One region of the Pseudomonas sp. GP01-A4 genome, then DNA from elsewhere that is predicted to be linked to it. Evidence: predicted binding sites of a transcription regulator. Region 1 holds the regulator's gene; the other holds the start of a gene.
The links. Region 1 encodes sigma-54, which starts transcription at its own class of promoters, with help from an activator protein. Its sites were predicted from a motif close to ANTGGCATNNANNTTGCTNT; they were not measured.
Positions count from the first base shown of each region.

Region 2: AC3WKX_RS01980 (flagellar hook-length control protein FliK) is a predicted target of sigma-54. The motif match lies at 3,036-3,055, and genes of this name have one in related genera.

Region 1 is NZ_JBYSWF010000019.1:20,693-30,252, forward strand. Features, by position in the region: gene AC3WKX_RS13535 (ZIP family metal transporter) at 1-18, shown strand, start outside; gene AC3WKX_RS13540 (GlxA family transcriptional regulator) at 32-982, opposite strand; gene AC3WKX_RS13545 (SLAC1 anion channel family protein) at 1,097-2,098, shown strand; gene AC3WKX_RS13550 (HPr family phosphocarrier protein) at 2,119-2,391, opposite strand; gene rapZ (RNase adapter RapZ) at 2,408-3,265, opposite strand; gene ptsN (PTS IIA-like nitrogen regulatory protein PtsN) at 3,268-3,732, opposite strand; gene hpf (ribosome hibernation-promoting factor, HPF/YfiA family) at 3,745-4,050, opposite strand; gene AC3WKX_RS13570 (RNA polymerase factor sigma-54) at 4,126-5,619, opposite strand; gene lptB (LPS export ABC transporter ATP-binding protein) at 5,804-6,529, opposite strand; gene lptA (lipopolysaccharide transport periplasmic protein LptA) at 6,529-7,101, opposite strand; gene lptC (LPS export ABC transporter periplasmic protein LptC) at 7,088-7,660, opposite strand; gene AC3WKX_RS13590 (KdsC family phosphatase) at 7,669-8,193, opposite strand; gene AC3WKX_RS13595 (KpsF/GutQ family sugar-phosphate isomerase) at 8,194-9,168, opposite strand; gene AC3WKX_RS13600 (ATP-binding cassette domain-containing protein) at 9,461-9,560, shown strand, end outside.
Region 2 is NZ_JBYSWF010000002.1:29,762-39,321, forward strand. Features, by position in the region: gene fliM (flagellar motor switch protein FliM) at 1-882, opposite strand, end outside; gene fliL (flagellar basal body-associated protein FliL) at 892-1,392, opposite strand; gene AC3WKX_RS01980 (flagellar hook-length control protein FliK) at 1,616-2,986, opposite strand; gene AC3WKX_RS01985 (Hpt domain-containing protein) at 3,402-3,749, opposite strand; gene AC3WKX_RS01990 (fused response regulator/phosphatase) at 3,780-5,498, opposite strand; gene AC3WKX_RS01995 (STAS domain-containing protein) at 5,495-5,800, opposite strand; gene fliJ (flagellar export protein FliJ) at 5,889-6,338, opposite strand; gene fliI (flagellar protein export ATPase FliI) at 6,342-7,700, opposite strand; gene fliH (flagellar assembly protein FliH) at 7,690-8,454, opposite strand; gene fliG (flagellar motor switch protein FliG) at 8,465-9,484, opposite strand; gene fliF (flagellar basal-body MS-ring/collar protein FliF) at 9,477-9,560, opposite strand, start outside.

The DNA.
Region 1 (9,560 bases):
GATACGGCGTTGGGCTGAGGCTGTCGCACTTCTACAAGAAGCGCTTGCGGTAGTCGCTGGGGGTAACGCCCAGGCGGCGAACGAAGGCGCGCCGGAACCCATCAACATTGGCATAGCCGACCTGATCGGCCAGGCGTTTGAGCGAGACATTCGACCCTTCGATCAGCCGCCGTGCCTGGTCGATACGTGCCAGCTCCACGAACTCGGCAGGGGTGAATCCACCCTCGGCCTTGAATACCCGGGCAAAGTTGCGTTCGCTCATGTCAGCGCGCTGGGCCAGCAATGCCACGCTCAGGTCTGCGGCCAGGTTGTCGACGATATAGGTCTGTATCTGGCGAATGTTCGTGCGCTCTGCGGTCTGTGCCGCCAGTTGGGCGCTGAACTGTGACTGGCCGCCCGGCCGTTTGAAGTACATCACCATTTCCCTGGCCACACTGAGCGCCAAATCCCGGCCGTGGTCCTCCTCGACTAACGCGAGCGCCAGATCCATACCGGCCGTCACACCGGCGGAGGTGTACAGGTTACCGTCGCGGATAAAAATGCTGTCCGGTTCGACCACGGCATCGGGGTATTGCCTGGCCAGCAATGCACTGGAATTCCAGTGCGTGGTGACGCGTCGCCCGACCAGCAAGCCAGCAGCCCCCAGCACAAAAGCGCCACTGCAAACCGAGCCTATCCGCCGCACGCGCGTGGCCTGGTAGCGTACCCAGTCCCGCAGGTGGGCGTCGTGTGCCACGTCATTCACGCTGGGGCTTCCAGCGATCAGCAGCGTATCGATAGCCCCCTTGAACGTCTCGATGGAGTCATCCGTGGCCAGGCGAAGCCCATTGGTTCCCTTGATCTGCCCGGCGACGGTACCGATGACCGAGATCCTGTATGCACGGGAATTGCCCAATTGCCTGGCCGCTTCAGCGAACACATCGGCAGGGCCCACGACATCCAGCATTTGCACGCGGGGAAATGCCAGGAGGGCAATTCGCATGGTGTCGGTCTCCGTAGTGGAAATGGCTGAAATCGTCGTTAAGCGACACTATAGGACAGAGGGGAGGTAGGCGACACTGTCCGTCACGTGCTTTATCGTCAACCGGAGACCCGCATGAGCATCTGTAACGCGCCACTTCCCCCCTTCGCTGTCGAATCGAGCGAGCGGTCGGGGTCCATCAAGAATCTTCCCATCAATTTGTTTGGCGCCGTGATGGGGTTGGCCGGCTTGAGCCTGGCCTGGCAGTCCGCCAGTGAATATGTGGCTTACGCGCAAATGATCGGAGCGGTCATTGGTGGGTTTGCCATTCTGGTGTTTATCGCACTGGTGGCGGGGTATCTCACCAAATGGGTTAAATACCCTGCGGCGGTCAAAGCCGAGTTCAATCACCCGATATCAGGAAATTTCTTTGGCACGGTGACGATCGCGTTGCTGCTGCTGTCGGCAGTCGTAGGCTCAGCTAGCACCCTGATCAGCCAGGGGCTTTGGATGTTGGGTAGCCTGCTGACCATGATCCTGGCGGCAATTGTGCTCTCGCGACTGTTGTCCGGTAATCAGGAGTCGCAATATGCGGTGCCTGCCTGGCTGATCCCGGGGGTGGCGGCGCTCGACATCGCGGTGACAGGTGCCCACATGCCCATGGCGTGGGCATACGAGTTCAATCTGTTCGCGATGGCGGTAGGGAGTGTGATTGCGCTGGTGTTCTTCACGCGAATTTTTTCACGTCTGGTTCACGAGCCGGTGATGGCCAAAGGTATGACACCTTCGCTGATGATACTTATCGCCCCCTTTGAAGTCGGCTTTCTGGCTTACACCAACTTCTTTGGCAGCGTCGACTACTTTGCCAGCGTGCTCTTCTACTTTGGCCTGTTCCTGTTTGGGGTGCTGGCATTCAAAGTATTCCGTCAGGCCGCGCCTTTTTCTCCTGCCTGGTGGGCAATCAGCTTTCCGATTGCGGCATTGAGCAACGCTGCGTTGAAATATGCCGATGCCAAAGGAGGCGTGATCCTGGAAGCGATTGCCTATCTGATCCTGGCTTTCCTGACGATCGCCCTGGCCGTACTGACGGTCAAGACGTTGAAGATTCTGTTCAACGGCAAACTGCTGTCCAACTGACGCAGGGGAGGGGCGATTACCTACTCGCCCTCATCAAAGAAATTATTGATCAACGCTACCAGGGCATCCATCGCTTCCTGCTCTTGCTCGCCTTCGGTCTTCAAATGAATCTTCGTGCCCTTGCCCGCAGCCAGCATCATCATGGCCATGATGCTTTTGCCGTCGACCATGGATTCCGGGGTACGCCCGGCGCGGATCTGGCAAGGGAACTGCCCGGCGACGCCGACGAACTTGGCCGAGGCCCGGGCGTGCAGGCCCAGCTTGTTGATGATTTCAATTTCCAGAGCGGGCATCGCGGGGGTGTTCCTTTCAGCTGAGGTCGCGGTGGCGAACCTGGACGTTCTTGAGGGTTTGTTGCAGCACCTTGCCCAGGCGTTCGGTCAGGTAGACGGATCGGTGGTGGCCGCCGGTGCAGCCAATGGCGATGGTGACATAAGCCCGATTGCTGGCCGCAAAACGCGGCAGCCACTTGAGCAGGTAGCTGGAGATGTCCTGGTACATTTCCTCGACATCCGGTTGCGCCGCCAGGTACTCGGCCACAGGTTGGTCCAGCCCCGACTGATCGCGCAGTTCCGGCTTCCAGTACGGGTTGGGCAGGCAGCGCACATCGAACACCAGGTCGGCATCCACCGGCATGCCGCGCTTGAAACCGAACGACTCGACAAGGAACGCCGTGCCCGGCTCCGGCTGGTTCAGCAGACGCAGCTTGATCGCATCCCGCAGTTGATACAGGTTCAGGCTGGTGGTGTTGATCTTGAGGTCGGCCAGGTCAATGATCGGCCCCAGCAGTTTGGTCTCGTCCTCGATGGCTTCGGCCAGGGAACGATGAGGGCTGCTCAACGGGTGGCGGCGACGGGTTTCAGAGAAGCGCTTGAGCAGGGTCTCTTCGTCGGCGTCCAGGTACAGCACATCGCAATGGATATGCTTGGCCCGCACTTCTTCGAGCAGTTCAGGAAAGCGTGTGAGGTGGCTGGGCAGGTTGCGGGCGTCGATCGACACGGCGACCAGCGGTTGCGCCAACTCGGTATGAATCAGCGCGCGTTCCGCCAGTTCCGGTAGCAGGCCGGCGGGCAGGTTGTCGATGCAATAGAAGCCGTTGTCCTCAAGAACATTGAGGGCCGTGCTTTTACCTGAGCCGGAACGGCCGCTGACGATGATCAAACGCATGATTAATGCCCGTTTTGTTCATCCAGGACAACCTGGTAGAGCGCCTCATTGCTTGAGGCACTACGCAGTTTGTCGCGTACGTCCTTGCGGTCGAGCATGCTGGCGATCTGCCGAAGCAGTTCCAGGTGCGCATCGGTGGCAGCTTGCGGGACCAGCAGCACGAACAGCAGGTCGACCGGCGCGCCGTCGATGGCGTCGAAATCGATAGGGGCGTCCAGGTGCAGCAGGGCGCTGACTGGAGACTCACAGCCTTGCAGGCGGCAGTGAGGAATGGCGATGCCGTTGCCAAAGCCGGTGGAGCCGAGCTTTTCACGGGCGATCAGGGCCTCGTACACAGCTTGCGTATCCAGTTCGGGCACTTCGCGGCCGATCAGGTTGGCAATTTGTTCGAGGGCGCGCTTTTTACTGCCGCCCGGCACGTTCACGAGGGAACGGCCGGGGGTCAGGATGGTTTCAAGTCGGATCATGGGTGGGGAGTGTTAGCGGCCAGTGCCTTGAAGAAGGCTCTGCTGCTTTTCCTTATGCTTTTTAAGTTGGCGGTCAAGCTTGTCTGTGAGCAAGTCGATTGATGCATACATGTCTTCATGTTCGGCATTGGCGACCACTTCGCCACCGGGTATCTGAAGTGTCGCTTCGATTTTCTGCTGAAGCTTGTCGACCTTCATGATGACCTGAACGTTGGTGATCTTGTCGAAATGGCCCTCAAGCTTCTTCAGCTTCAGCTCGACGTATTCGCGCAATGGAGGGGTGACTTCTACATGGTGTCCACTGATGTTGACTTGCATACAGCTTCTCCTTCGTTGCCAGTGCATAAAGCGGCGGGTAGGAATACCCGCCACTGGAACGCTATGGCCCGCCCGTCACATCAAACGCTTACGCTCGCTGGAAGGCGCGATCCCTAGGGACTCGCGGTACTTGGCGACGGTTCGACGGGCGACCTGAATGCCTTGTGCCTCCAGTAAACCAGCGATCTTGCTGTCACTCAACGGCTTTTTCTGATTTTCCGCGGCAACCAGTTTTTTGATGATCGCGCGGATCGCCGTGGACGAGCATTCGCCGCCTTCGGAGGTGCTGACGTGGCTGGAGAAAAAGTATTTCAGCTCATATATACCCCGTGGGGTATGCATGAATTTTTGCGTGGTCACCCGGGAAATAGTTGATTCGTGCATGCCCACCGCCTCGGCGATGTCGTGCAGTACCAGCGGCTTCATTGCTTCATCGCCGTATTCCAGGAAGCCGCGCTGGTGCTCGACGATCTGGGTGGCGACTTTCATCAGGGTTTCGTTGCGGCTTTGCAGGCTCTTGATGAACCAGCGGGCTTCCTGCAGTTGGTTACGCATGAAGGTGTTATCGGCGCTGGTGTCGGCGCGGCGCACAAAACCTGCGTATTGCGGATTGACCCGCAGGCGCGGCACCGATTCCTGGTTCAGCTCCACCAGCCAGCGTTCGTTGTCCTTGCGCACAATCACGTCGGGCACGACATATTCGGCTTCGCTGGACTCGATCTGCGAGCCCGGGCGTGGGTTGAGGCTCTGCACCAGCTCGATGATCTGGCGCAGGTCATCTTCCTTGAGCTTCATGCGGCGCATCAACTGGCTGTAGTCGCGGCTGCCCAGCAGGTCGATATAGTCGGTGACCAGGCGCTGCGCTTCGCTCAGCCAAGGCGTCTTGGCCGGCAATTGGCGCAGTTGCAGCAGCAGGCACTCGCTGAGGTTGCGGGCGCCGATGCCGGCCGGCTCGAATTGCTGGATGCGGTGCAGGACGGCTTCGATTTCGTCCAGTTCGATGTCCAGTTCCGGGTCGAACGCCTCGAGGATCTCCTCAAGGGTCTCGTCCAGGTAGCCCTGGTTGTTGATGCAATCGATCAGGGTCACGGCGATCAGGCGATCGGTATCGGACATCGGTGCCAGGTTCAGCTGCCAGAGCAAATGGCTTTGCAGGCTCTCGCCGGCTGATGTGCGGGTGGTGAAGTCCCACTCGTCGTCATCGTTGCTGGGCAGGCTGCTGGCGCTGGTCTGGTAGACGTCTTCCCAGGCGGTATCCACGGGAAGTTCGTTGGGAATGCGTTCGTTCCATTCGCCTTCCTCAAGGTTATCCACCGTAGGGGCGGTTTCCTGGTAGGAGGGTTCCTGTACGTCGGGGTTGGGCTTTTGCTCGATGTTGTCGGCCAGCGGGTCTGCATTATCGAAGTCGTCGCCTTCTTCCTGGCGTTCGAGCATCGGATTGGACTCCAGGGCCTCCTGGATTTCCTGTTGCAGGTCCAGGGTCGACAATTGGAGCAGGCGGATGGCCTGTTGCAGCTGCGGTGTCATCGTCAGCTGCTGGCCCATTCTCAGGACTAGCGATGGTTTCATGGCAGGGGCTTAACACCTTATTCGCCGGCGCAATGCGCCATCCACGACAGGGCGCGTGAGCGCCAAACATAAGCAAATTATATGCCTGATATCGGGGGCTTTGCCTAGAGCGCGGTAACAATAAAAATACTGAGGTTTTTATTGACTACCGCGCTCCATGGCGAATGGCCTGATACCACCGTGTTTACAGGCGGAACTCGTGACCCAGATACACTTCCTTGACCAGTTCGTTGGCCAGGATAGTGGCAGAGTCACCTTCGGCAATCAGCTGTCCATCGTTGACGATGTAGGCGGTTTCGCAGATATCGAGCGTCTCACGGACGTTGTGGTCGGTGATCAAAACACCGATGCCCTTGGCCTTGAGATGATGGATGATCTGCTTGATGTCGCCGACCGAGATCGGGTCGACACCGGCGAAAGGTTCGTCCAGCAGGATGAACTTGGGCGCCGTGGCCAGCGCGCGGGCGATTTCCACACGACGACGCTCGCCGCCGGAAAGGCTCATGCCGAGGTTGTCGCGAATGTGGTTGATGTGGAATTCCTGCAGCAGGCTTTCCAGCTCTTTCTTGCGCCCGGCGCGGTCGAGTTCCTTGCGGGTCTCGAGGATGGCCATGATGTTGTCGGAAACCGACAGTTTGCGGAAGATCGATGCTTCCTGGGGAAGATAGCCGATACCCGCTTGCGCACGGCCGTGCATAGGCTGGTGGCTCACGTCCAGGTCGTCGATCAGGACGCGGCCTTGATCGGCCTGCACCAGGCCGACGATCATGTAGAAGCAGGTGGTCTTGCCGGCACCGTTGGGGCCGAGCAAACCGACGATCTGGCCGCTGTCGATCGACAGGCTGACGTCACGCACGACCTGACGGCTTTTATAAGCCTTGGCCAGATGCTGGGCTTTCAGGGTTGCCATTAATTCGCCTTCTTCGCGTCGGGTTTCGGCGCCGGCTGGGCTGCGCCCGGTTTCTGCTTCGGCTGGATAACCATGTCGATACGCGGCTTCGGCGTGCTGATTTTCGAGCCGGTAGCACGGCCGGCCTGGGCGATCTGCTTCACCGTGTCGTAGACGATTTTTTCGCCGTCGGTGGTGTTGCCGTCATTGATGACCCGGGCCTGGTCGATCAGCACGATGCGGTTTTGCTGGGCGTGGTACTGGATCGTCTTGCCATAGCCTTTGACCGGCGTAGGGTCGCCCACTTTCTGCAGTTGTTCGAAATACGCCAGGTTGCCCACCGAAGTGACCACGTCGATATCGCCCGCCGGGGTACGAGTCAGTGTCACGGTGTTACCCGTCACTTTCATCGAGCCCTGGGTGATGATCACGCTGCCCGTGTAGGTCGCGATACCTTGCTTGTCATCCAGCTGCGCATCGTCAGCCTGAATGTGGATCGGTTGCTGGCTATCGTTCGGCAGAGCCCAGGCGCTCACGCTTCCCAGTGCTGCGCCCAGGCCGAGCAAAATAGGGAGGGTTTTAACGAGCCTCATACTGTCCTCTTACGTTCGATAGCAGGTGTATCCTGCTTTCTTTCAAATACGCTTTCATTCCCTTGCCAGTCGATACACCGCCAGCGCCGTCAATTCTAACGTCTTGCTCGGTCTGCGCATATTGCTTCTGTGGGAATACGGTCATGCGACTGCTGGTAATAATGGTGTCGCGGTTCTTGGCGTCAGTGCGGGCTACCCGCACCGAGTCAATCAGTTCCACTTGGGTGCCGTCCGGGTTGACCTCGCCACGCTCGCTGGTGACGTGCCATGGAAATTCGGCGCCGCGGTACAGGTTCATGTCCGGCTTGGTCAGCAAAGTGACCTCGGATGCCTTCAAGTGTTCGACCTTGTCGGAGGTCATTTCATACTGGACCTTGCCATCGGGCAGGTACTGGATGCTGTGGGCGTTGATGGCGTAATAGTCGATAGCACTCTCGTCAACCTGTGCAACCGGCTTGTCGAGGAAGCGCTCCGGGCTGATATTCCAGTAGCCGACCGCGAGGAAAACCGCGGCGATGACTGCAAGTATCAGGAAATTGCGAATCTTTTTACTCAGCATAAAACGCTCTATAGGTAGGCGGCGTGGGCCGCTTCAAGGCTGCCTTGGGCGCGCAGAATCAACTCGCAGAACTCGCGGGCGGCGCCTTCGCCGCCGCGGGCGGTGGTTACACCATGGGCGTGTTCGCGAACGAACGCCGCCGCATTGGCCACGGCCATGCCCAGGCCGACCCGGCGAATCACCGGCAGGTCGGGTAAATCGTCACCCAGGTACGCAACCTGCTCATAGCTTAGGTTGAGTTGGCCAAGAAGCTCGTCCAGAACCACCAGTTTATCCTCGCGGCCCTGATACAGGTGAGGAATACCCAGGTTTTGTGCGCGGCGTTCCACAACCGGGGTCTTGCGACCGCTGATGATGCCGGTTTGCACGCCCGCCGCCATCAGCATCTTGATGCCCTGGCCGTCGAGGGTGTTGAACGTCTTGAATTCGCTGCCGTCTTCCAGAAAGTACAGGCGGCCATCCGTCAGCACGCCGTCGACGTCGAAAATCGCCAGCTTGATGTGCTTGCCCCGTTGCATCAGGTCGGTGGTCATCTACATCACTCCCGCACGCAGCAAGTCGTGCATGTTCAGGGCGCCAACCGGACGGTCGTCGCTGTCGACCACCACCAGCGCCAGGATCTTGTGGTCTTCCATGATCTTCAGTGCTTCGGCCGCGAGCATGTCAGGGCGTGCGGTCTTGCCGTGAGGCGTCATGACTTCGTCGATGGTGGCGGTCTGGATGTCGAGGTTGCGGTCCAGGGTGCGGCGCAGGTCGCCGTCGGTGAAGACCCCGGCCAGCCGCCCGTCGGACTCCAGGATTACGGTCATGCCCAGGCGCTTGAGGGTCATTTCCATCAAGGCATCTTTCAGCAAGGTGCCGCGTGGCACTTGTGGCAGCTCGTCGCCGGCGTGCATGACGTTTTCCACTTTCAGCAGCAGGCGACGGCCAAGGGCGCCGCCCGGGTGGGAAAACGCGAAGTCTTCGGCGGTAAACCCGCGGGCTTCCAGCAATGCCACGGCCAGCGCATCGCCCATGACCAGGGCGGCGGTGGTGGAGGAGGTCGGTGCCAGGTTCAGCGGGCAGGCCTCGTGGGCAACGTGCACGTTCAAATTCACTTCGGCGGCTTTTGCCAGCGTCGAGTCCGGGTTGCCGGTCACGCTGATCAGCTGGATACCCAGGCGCTTGATCAGCGGCAGCAGGGTCACGATTTCGTTGGTGGTGCCGGAGTTGGACAGTGCCAGGATGATGTCGTCCCGGGTGATCATGCCCATGTCGCCGTGGCTGGCTTCGGCCGGATGCACGAAGAACGCGGTGGTCCCGGTGCTCGCCAGGGTGGCGGCGATCTTGTTGCCGACATGCCCGGATTTGCCCATGCCGACCACCACTACGCGGCCCTTGCTGGCCAGAATCATCTCGCAGGCGCGTACGAAATCCGCGTCGATATGGGCCAGCAAGCCTTCTACGGCTTCAAGCTCGAGGCGGATGGTGCGTTGTGCGGATTGAATAAGGTCGCTGGATTGGCTCATGTCTGAAATCGTATAGCCTGACGAAAAGTCGGCGATTATAACGGTAATGATCAATTCCCTCACACAAGTTCGTCAGGCTTTATTCAATCCACCTGTGGTTGAGATTGAACCTCAGCCAGGATTTTTTAGCTGTCCTGTTTCTGAACAAGCTCTGTTCCGGCCTTGGGGGCGCTGTACCAGCAGTGATATAGTTCGCGGCCAGTTCGGTCCGCACGGCCTTTTTGTCTATTCGGCGCAAGCATTTGTCGAAAACAAAGTGTCTGAGTGAAAGGCTGCATCCCAAGGAGTTTAGATGAGTGCCGATAACGCCTACGCGGTCGAGCTGAAGGGCCTTTCCTTCAAGCGCGGTACGCGCAGCATCTTCAATAATGTGGATATTCGCATTCCCCGCG
Region 2 (9,560 bases), on a different contig from region 1:
GGCGCGCATGATCAGTTCTTCCGGCAGGTCGACGGGAATCACATCCCCCGGCTGCATGTGCAAAATATCCCGCAAACGCAGCTGGCGACGGGCCACGGTGGCGCTCAGGGGTACGTCGACGTCCAGCAGGTCTTCGCGCAGGGCTTTCACCCAACGTTCGTCCTGGTCGTCGAGGTCGGACTGGAAACCGGCATCGAGCATCTCGCGCACCGGCTCGATCATCGAGTACGGCATGGTCACGTGCAGGTCGCCGCCACCGCCATCGAGTTCGATGTGGAAGGTGGAGACCACAATGGCTTCGCTGGGGCCGACGATGTTGGCCATGGCCGGGTTCACTTCCGAGTTGATGTACTCGAAATTGACTTCCATGATCGCCTGCCAGGCTTCCTTCAAGTCGATGAAGGCCTGCTCCAGCACCATGCGCACCACCCGCAACTCGGTCGGGGTGAATTCACGGCCTTCGATCTTGGCGTGACGGCCGTCGCCGCCGAAGAAGTTGTCCACCAGCTTGAACACCAGCTTGGCGTCGAGGATGAACAGCGCGGTGCCGCGCAGCGGCTTGATCTTCACCAGGTTGAGGCTGGTGGGCACGTACAGCGAGTGCACGTACTCACCGAACTTCATCACCTGCACGCCGCCCACCGCCACGTCCGCCGAGCGGCGCAGCATGTTGAACATGCTGATACGGGTGTAACGGGCAAAACGCTCGTTGATCATTTCCAGGGTCGGCATGCGTCCACGGACGATGCGATCCTGGCTGGTCAGGTCGTAGCTTTTGACGCTGCCGGGCTCGGCAGCCATTTCGGTCTGTACCAGACCATCGTCGACGCCATGGAGCAGCGCATCGATTTCATCCTGGGACAGCAGGTCCTGCACGGCCATGTCGTGATCCTACTGCAATACGAAATTAGTGAAGAGCACCTGCTCGATCACCGGTTTGCCGACTTCCTTCTGGGCCACTTCCTGCACGCTGGCAGTGACCTTCTGGCGCAGCATTTCCTGGCCCACCGGGGTGGCGAGGGTGTCGAAGGGTTGGGCGGAAAACAGCATCACCAGGTTGTTGCGGATCACTGGCATGTGCACCTTGAGGGCATCCAGGTCTGCCTGGTTACGCGCCAGCAGGGTAATGCTCACCTGCAGGTAGCGTTGACGGCCGTTCTGATTGAAGTTGGCGACAAACGCCGGCAGCATCGGCTCGAAGATTGCCGGTTGCTTGACGTTGGGGTTGACCTCGGCCGTGGCGGCCGGTTTGCTCTGGGCACTGTGCATAAAGTACCAGGTAGCCCCCACGGACAAGCCGATCGCCAGCAACAAGGCCAGGACAATCAGCAGGATAAGCTTGAGCTTGCCCTTGCCTGCGGGTGCTTTTGCTGCGTCGTCGCTCTTCGCCATGCCAATAATCCGTCACTATTCTGGGATTCATAGTTCTGGGGAAAGGCAAGAGCAAGTGTTATGCCAGAGTTGTCAGTTCGGTCACGGTTTCGCCGACACTGCAAAACCAATGTGGGAGCGGGCTTGCTCGCGAAAGCGGTGGATCAGCACCTGTAACTGTGACTGACACTCCGTATTCGCGAGCAAGCCCGCTCCCACATTTTGATCATCGCCAGGCCTCGGATCAGGCGTAGTAGTCCACGGCACTGGAGCCAATCACCGACTGCACCACCGGCGCGGCCACTTCAGCCACCTCACCGATACCGCCGCCATCAACCCCATCACCCCGCCCGCCACTGCCGCTGACGCCGCGAGCCTGGTTCTGCTGTTGCTGGTCCTGGCCCTGCTGCCCCTGCCAGCCACGTGACTGGTCCGACACGTTGACGTCGACCTGGCCCATGCCCTGCTGGGCAAACATCTCCCGCAGGCGGCCCGACTGGCTTTCCAGGGCTTCACGCACCACCGCATGGCCGCTCATGAAGGTGACTTGCGCCTGCTGGTCGGCGGACATCTTCACGCTGATGTCCAGGCGACCCAGTTCAGCGGGCTGCAACTGGATCTCTGCCGACTTGAGGTTGGCGCTGGACAGGTACATGACCCGGTTCACCACCTCATCGGTCCAGCCACTCTGGTGCATGGCCAATGGCGCGTTGGCCACCGGCGGCAGGGCATTCGCAGTTTTCGGCGTGGCAGCCTGGGTCAGCGCGGCGAGGCGGTTGGCGAAGTCATCGACACGGGTGTCGCTGCTGGCGTCCTTCAAATCCTTGAGGCCGCCGTCGATCAGACCGGCAAAGGCTTTGTCGCCGCCCTGGTCGGTGCTGTCCTTGGACGCTTGCTGGTCGACCATATTGGCCAGGCCTGTGACGAAGTTTTGCGCGGCAGTCGGCTGATCCTGGGTCGGGGCCGGGGCGGTTTTTGCCGGGGCCTGGCTGCTGGCGGACACGTGTCCGCCCTGTTCCATGGCCAGGCGCACGGCGGGCATTGCATCCAGCGGATCGGCCTCGGGATCGAAGGCGGGCTTGGCGTCGTCGGTCGCGGCAATCGGTGGCGCCACGACTGGCTGGTTTTTGTCATCCTTCGCGGTGGCCGGCGTCGGGGTCTCGACGGGCGCCGGCGTAGCGGGGACGGGGACAGGGACTACCGCGGCTATCAGCGCCGGGTCTACGGCGGGGTCGACCGGAGGTTGCTGGGCCAGGGACGGATCGTCTGCCGGGGCATCGTCGTCTGACTTGGCGGTGGTGTCCGGGGTGTCCGCCTTGGCCGGTGGGCTGGCAGGCAAAGTCTTGCCGTTTTCGGCAACCGATGGGGTGCCGGCGGCAGGCTTGTCGTTGTTGGCGGCGGGCTTGGGGCTGTTGTCCGCAGGCTTGTCGCGGGTGGATTTGATGGGGGTGTCGACAGGTTTTGCCGCAGGCGCAGGGGCCTGGTTGGCGAACACCTGAGCGAAGCCCGGGGCCTTGTCCCGCGGGTTCGCAGCCACTGCCGGTGGATTGGCAGCGGGCGCTTGAGGCTTGGCCGCAAGGGCTGCCTGAAGGAGCGAATTCGGGGTGATTGCCATAGTCAAGAGTCTCCGCCGCACAGGGGTCGAGGGTGCGGTAACAGGAGATAGAGCAAGAGTTGGGCCAGGTTTTGGTTTAAGGGTGTATATCCGTTATTTGGGTGAGGGCTTGTATGGGGTCTTGAGTGTTGAAGAGCAAAAGCAACAGCCAAATCAAAAGCGGGCACGGTCCAAATGTGGGAGCGGGCTTGCTCGCGAAGGTCGTTAACGATGACGCGGGCATTCTGGATGAACGCGGCGCTCTCAGGTTTTTCGCGAGCAAGCCCGCTCCCACAGAAAAGCAGCTCTGCTTTCGCTCTGGTTTTTGATGGGGCAGAGCGCCTTGGTTACTGTGCCGCTTTTGCAAAGTGACTCGCTGCAAGAGCGAAACCATAAGCCGCCGTTACCGAAGAAACCGATATACACACCAAAAGCGTCAGAGCTGAAACCGCCCCCGCTCATGCTCATACAACGGCCGCACCAGCGCGAATTCATGGTCAATCTCATCCACCAACTGCGCCAAGTCCGCAACCACAGGCTTGGCGGACTTATCCTCGAGCAACTGACAAAGCTCAGCCAACCGCACCGCCCCAAGATTACCGCTACTCCCCTTGAAGCTATGCGCAATCCGCCCAAGCGCCTTGGCATCATCCCGAGCCCGGCGCAACGCCTCTACCCGCTTTTGCGAGTCATCGAGAAAAGTGTCGAGCAGCTTCGGATACTCGCCCTCCATGACCTCCTGCAAGCCAGTCAGCACATCGGGGTCCAGATGAATCTCTGCCACTTGTTCGCTCCTTGATCAAGAATCGGCGGATTATGCCAGAGCCTTCCATGAAAACTCCACGCACACACACCGCCCGCCATCAGACCAGCCTACATCGCTGCTCAACTGGCGCACCAGGCTCAATCCCCTACCAGACAGACGGTCAACATCCAGCGGCCTGGCCAGCACCTTATCCACATCAAACCCGGCCCCACTGTCCTCGATCCGCAGCGTCAGACACCCCCCCTCCCCGGTCGGCACCACATCCAGGTGCACCCGCACATACCCGCTATCCAACCGCGCCAGCCGCTCATTACGCTCGCGGTAATACGCAGCAAACCCCTGTGCATCCCGCTTGAGCCGCGAATCCAGCCCCAGCACACCATGTTCAAGCGCATTGGAATACAACTCTGCCATCACGCTGTACAACGCCCCGCTCTGCTCCCGCAGCCCATGAATCTCCAACAGCAACTGCAACAAATACGGCAAAGGGTTGTAGGACTTGAGCGTCTCGGCACGAAACTCAAAACTTACCGACCAATCCAGCGGCGACGACTGCCCACTGTCGGAATACACCACCGACGACGAACGCAACGGCTCATCCGCCTGCAGGCTGATCTCCACCATGCTGATGTCATCGCGCACCTCACCGCGAAAACCCGCCAAGGCCTGTTCGATCTCCTCGAACAACCGGTCCGGCTCGCGATTGGCCGCAAACACCTGCTGCAACCGCTCGGCGCCAAACAACTGTTCATGGGCATCGGCAGTATCCAGCACACCATCCGACAGCAAAAACACTCGGTCACCCAGCGCCATCGGCCAGACTTCAGTGCGGTCATCAAACGCCTCGGCCGCCAGCACGCCCAATGGCAAATGCCGCGACACCAGCGGCGTGCGCTTGCCGGTGGTGACGTCATGCACGTAGCCGTCGGGCATGCCGCCATTCCACACTTCCACCACCCGTCGCTGGGCGCTGAGGCACAGCAAGGTGGCACAACAGAACATGTCCACCGGCAGGATGCGCTTGAGCTTGGCGTTCATCTCCCGCAGGGTTTGCGCCAATCCGTAGCCCTTGGCAGTCATGCCGTAGAACACTTCCGCCAGCGGCATCGCGCCGACCGCCGCCGGTAAACCGTGGCCAGTAAAGTCCCCCAGCAGCACATGCATATCGCCCGACGGCGTGTACGCGGCCAGCAGCAAATCGCCGTTGAACAGCGCGTAGGGCGACTGCACATAACGAATATTCGGCGCGGCGTTGATGCAGCCCGAGTGGGCCACCTTGTCGAACACCGCCTTGGCCACTCGCTGCTCCTGCAGCAGGTAGTCGTGGTGCCGGGCGATCAGGTCGCGTTGCTGCAACACCGTGGCCTGCAAGCGACGCAGGCGATCCATGGCATTGATCTTTGCCGCCAGGATCACCTGGTTATAGGGTTTGGCCAGGAAGTCGTCGCCCCCGGCATCCAGGCACTGGGCCAGGGCTTCGCTCTCGCGCAGGGAGGTGAGGAAGATGATCGGCACCAGCGCCTCCCCCGCCCGCTGCTTGATCTGGCGGGCCGCCTCGAAGCCGTCCATCACCGGCATCAGGGCGTCCATCAACACCAACTGCGGCCGTTCACGGGTAAACACATCGACCGCTTCCTGGCCGTTACTGGCGGTCAGCACCTGGTGGCCCTGGCGGCGCACGATGGTTGACAGCAACAACAGGTCGGCGGCGCTGTCTTCGGCGATCAACACCGTCAGCGCCTCGAGGACCGGGGCCAGGACGCTCAAGTGAGGTCGAACAGTTTGTCGAAGTTGGAAATGGCCAGGATCTTGCGCACATCGGAGTTGGCGTTGACCACCTGCACTTCGGCATTGTCGCCTCCGGCATGGTCACGCAACAGCAGGAGCATGCCCAGGGCCGAGCTGTCCATGTAGGTGGTTTCCTTCAAGTCCACCACGTAGATCTCGGGCACCTTGTAGAACCGCTCGTAGGCATCACGAAAGGCCTGGTGGCTACCGAAATCGAATCGCCCCCTGACGGTGATCGTCAACTTCGTCCCGTCCAGGGACACTTCTGATTCGACTGACATACGACTGCTTCCTTGTCATTGGCAATGTGCAACAAGGTGTAGCAGGTGATAGGGAAGTGAGCAAATCCGTGTAGGAGCGAGGGCGTGGTTAATAGGGGTTTTGGCGGGGAAGTCGCTGGGACAATTCATCCAGCAATTTCTGCTCGCGCTTGTCTTCCAGTGCACGGGCTTCGTCGATGTAGCGCTGCACCAGTTTGCGCAGGCCTTCGACCCGGGCATAGGCCTGTTGCCAGCTGTCGCGGGCCTTGTCGACGTTGGCCTGGTGCCAGGCCAGGCTCTGGCGCTGCTGGCCGACGGCGGTTTCCAACTGGTTGAGAAAACCCTGGTAGCCCATCAGCCACTGCCCGGAGACGCCCTTGCTGCCACGCTCGATCCACTGCTGCTGATACTCGCCGCGAAAGCGCTCCAGATCCCCCAGCTTGCTTTCCGCCAGGCGAACCTGGCCCTGGAAGTACCCCAGGCGCTGGACGGCGGTCTTTTCAGCTTTTTCGGCCATGTCCACTACCGGGGCAAGGCGCGCGGCGCGAGTGTTGGCCATGGTTTATCCGCCCGGCGCCGGCGCGAAGATGGTGCCCAGGTGTGCCTCGCTTTCACCCATGCTGATCTTGTCGTTGAGGCCCTGGCGCAGGTACGTCACCAGTTGCGGTTGCAGGGCAATCGCCAGGTCGGTCTCGCGATCGCCGCCGGCCACATAGGCGCCGACGCTGATCAGGTCGCGGCTCTGTTGATAACGCGACCACAGTTGCTTGAACTGCTGCGCGCGCATCATGTGCTCCGGGGTGACCACCGACGGCATCACCCGGCTGATGGAGGCTTCGATGTCGATGGCCGGGTAGTGCCCTTCTTCGGCCAGGCGCCGGGACAGCACGATGTGCCCGTCGAGCACGCCCCGCGCCGAGTCGGCAATCGGGTCCTGCTGGTCATCGCCCTCGGAGAGTACGGTGTAGAACGCAGTGATCGAACCACCACCGGCTTCGGCGTTACCGGCACGCTCCACCAGCTTGGGCAGCTTGGCGAACACTGACGGCGGATAGCCCTTGGTGGCCGGCGGCTCGCCGATGGCCAGCGCAATTTCCCGCTGGGCCTGGGCGAAACGGGTCAGGGAGTCCATCAGCAACAGGACGTTCTTGCCCTTGTCGCGAAAATATTCGGCGATGCGCGTGCAGTACATCGCGGCGCGCAGGCGCATCAGCGGCGCGTCATCCGCCGGTGAGGCCACCACGACCGAACGCTTGAGGCCTTCTTCGCCGAGGCTGTGCTCGATGAATTCCTTCACCTCCCGGCCCCGCTCGCCGATCAGCCCGACCACGATGATGTCGGCCTCGGTAAAGCGCGTCATCATGCCCAACAACACCGACTTACCGACGCCGGTACCGGCAAACAGGCCCAGGCGCTGGCCGCGGCCCACCGTCAATAAACCGTTGATGCTGCGAATGCCCACGTCCAGCGGCACGCTGATGGGGTTGCGCTTGAGCGGGTTGATGGTCGGGCCGTCCATCGGCACCCAGTCTTCGGCCTTCATCCCGCCCTTGCCGTCGAGGGCGCGCCCGGCGCCATCCAGCACGCGGCCGAGCATGCTCATGCCCATCGGCAGGCGGCCGGTGTCGGCCAGCGGCACCACGCGAGCGCCGGGGGCAATGCCGGCAACGCTGCCGACGGGCATCAGGAATACTTTGCTGCCGGAGAACCCCATCACTTCGGCTTCGACCTGCACCGGGTGGTAGCTGTCGTCGTTGATCACCATGCAGCGGCTGCCCATGGCGGCGCGCAGGCCTTCGGCTTCCAGGGTCAGGCCGACCATGCGCAGCAGGCGGCCCTCCAGGATCGGCTGGCCGGGCAACTCGGTGACTTCGGCATAGCCACCCAGGCGCTTGGCGAAGCTGGTGCGATCAAGGCGCATCGGGGGTGTCCAGTTCGACGCTCAAGTCCGGCTCTGCCGGGTGCAGCGCCTGCTCGTGCAACTGATCGAACAGCTTGGCCATGATCTGCGTGATGCGCGTCTCCACCGTGGCATCGATGCGGCTGTGCTCGGTCTCGACCCGGCAACCACCGGGCAGCAGCGCAGCGTCTTCGACGATGCGCCAGGTTTCTTCATGGCGCTCGCGCAGGGCTTTGACCTGTTCGAAATCCTGCGGGTTGATGTACAGCCGCACGTTGCCGACGCCCAGGGGCAGCAGCTTGAGGGCTTCGCGCATCACGCTTTCGATTTGCGTGGAGTCCAGGGCCAATTCGCGCTGAATCACCTGGCGGGTGATGTGCTCCACCAGCCCGACCATGGCTTTTTCAATCTGCGAGTCCTGCTCGGCGATGGGCTCGAACAGGCTGCCCATCAGGGTTTCCAGGCTGGCCAGCTTGACGCTCAGCGCGGCCTCGGCTTCCTGGCGGACCTTGAGGGTGGTGCTGCGAAAACCGTCCTTCTCGCCGGTGGAGAAACCTTCGTTGTAGGCTTCCTGGCGAATGCTTTCGAGCTCTTCCAGGGTCAGTGGCTGGACTTCCTCCAGCGGCACTTCTTCCATCTCGGCCGGGGGTTCTTCTACCGGCTCCGGCTCAGGCTCCGGGCGATGCGGGTCGAAACTGGGCAGCGACCAGACGTCGAACCCTCCGACGTCCCGTGCGCGAATCAGATCGCTGGGCGTCTCATCTTTGTTCGACATGCGCGGCGCCTTAAATCATTTCTTCGCCGCCCTTCCCACCGAGAACGATTTCTCCGGCTTCGGCCATACGGCGGGCAATGGTGAGGATTTCCTTCTGTGCAGTTTCCACGTCGCTGACGCGCACCGGGCCCTTGGCCTCGAGGTCGTCGCGCAACAGTTCGGAAGCCCGCTTGGACATGTTCTTGAAGATCTTTTCCTTGACGCCCTCGTCGGAGCCCTTGAGCGCCAGCACCAGTACGTCGGAGGACACTTCCCGCAGCAACGCCTGGATGCCACGGTCGTCGACGTCGGAGAGGTTGTTGAACACGAACATGAGGTCTTCGATCTGCACCGACAGGCTGTCGTCGATCTCGCGGATCGAGTCCATCAACTGGCCTTCCACCGAGCTGTCGAGGAAGTTCATGATGTCGGCCGCACGCTTGATGCCGCCCAGGGTGGTGCGCGAAGCGTTGGAATTGCCCGAGAACTGCTTCTCGAGAATCGTGTTCAGTTCTTTCAGGGCCGCCGGCTGCACGGTGTTCAACGACGAGACGCGCAGGATGATATCCAGGCGCACCTTATGGTCGAAGTGGCCGAGCACTTCACCGGCCTGGTCGGGGTCGAGATACGCCACCACGATCGCCTGGATTTGCGGGTGTTCGTAGCGGATCACGTCGGCCACGGCCCGCGGTTCCATCCACTTCAGGCTGTCGAGGCCGCTGGTGTTGCCACCCAGCAGGATGCGGTCGATCAGGCCGTTGGCCTTGTCTTCGCCCAGGGCCGAGGTGAGCATCTTGCGAATGTAGCTGTCGGAGCCGACGCCCAGGCTGGTCTGGTCGCCGACGATCTCGACGAACTCGCTCATCACCTGCTCGACTTGCTCGCGGTGCACATTGCGCATTTGCGCCATGGCCACGCCGACACGCTGAACCTCTTTGGGCCCCATGTGGCGCAGCACTTGGGCGGCGTCGGTTTCTCCGAGGGACAGCAACAGCACGGCGGCTTTGTCGACCCGGGAGAGTTTGGCTACTGCAGCTCGGCTATCACTCATCTGCGTTAATCCACTCTTTCACGACCTGGGCCACACGACCCGGGTCTTCGGCCACCAGGCTCTTGATTGCGTTCAA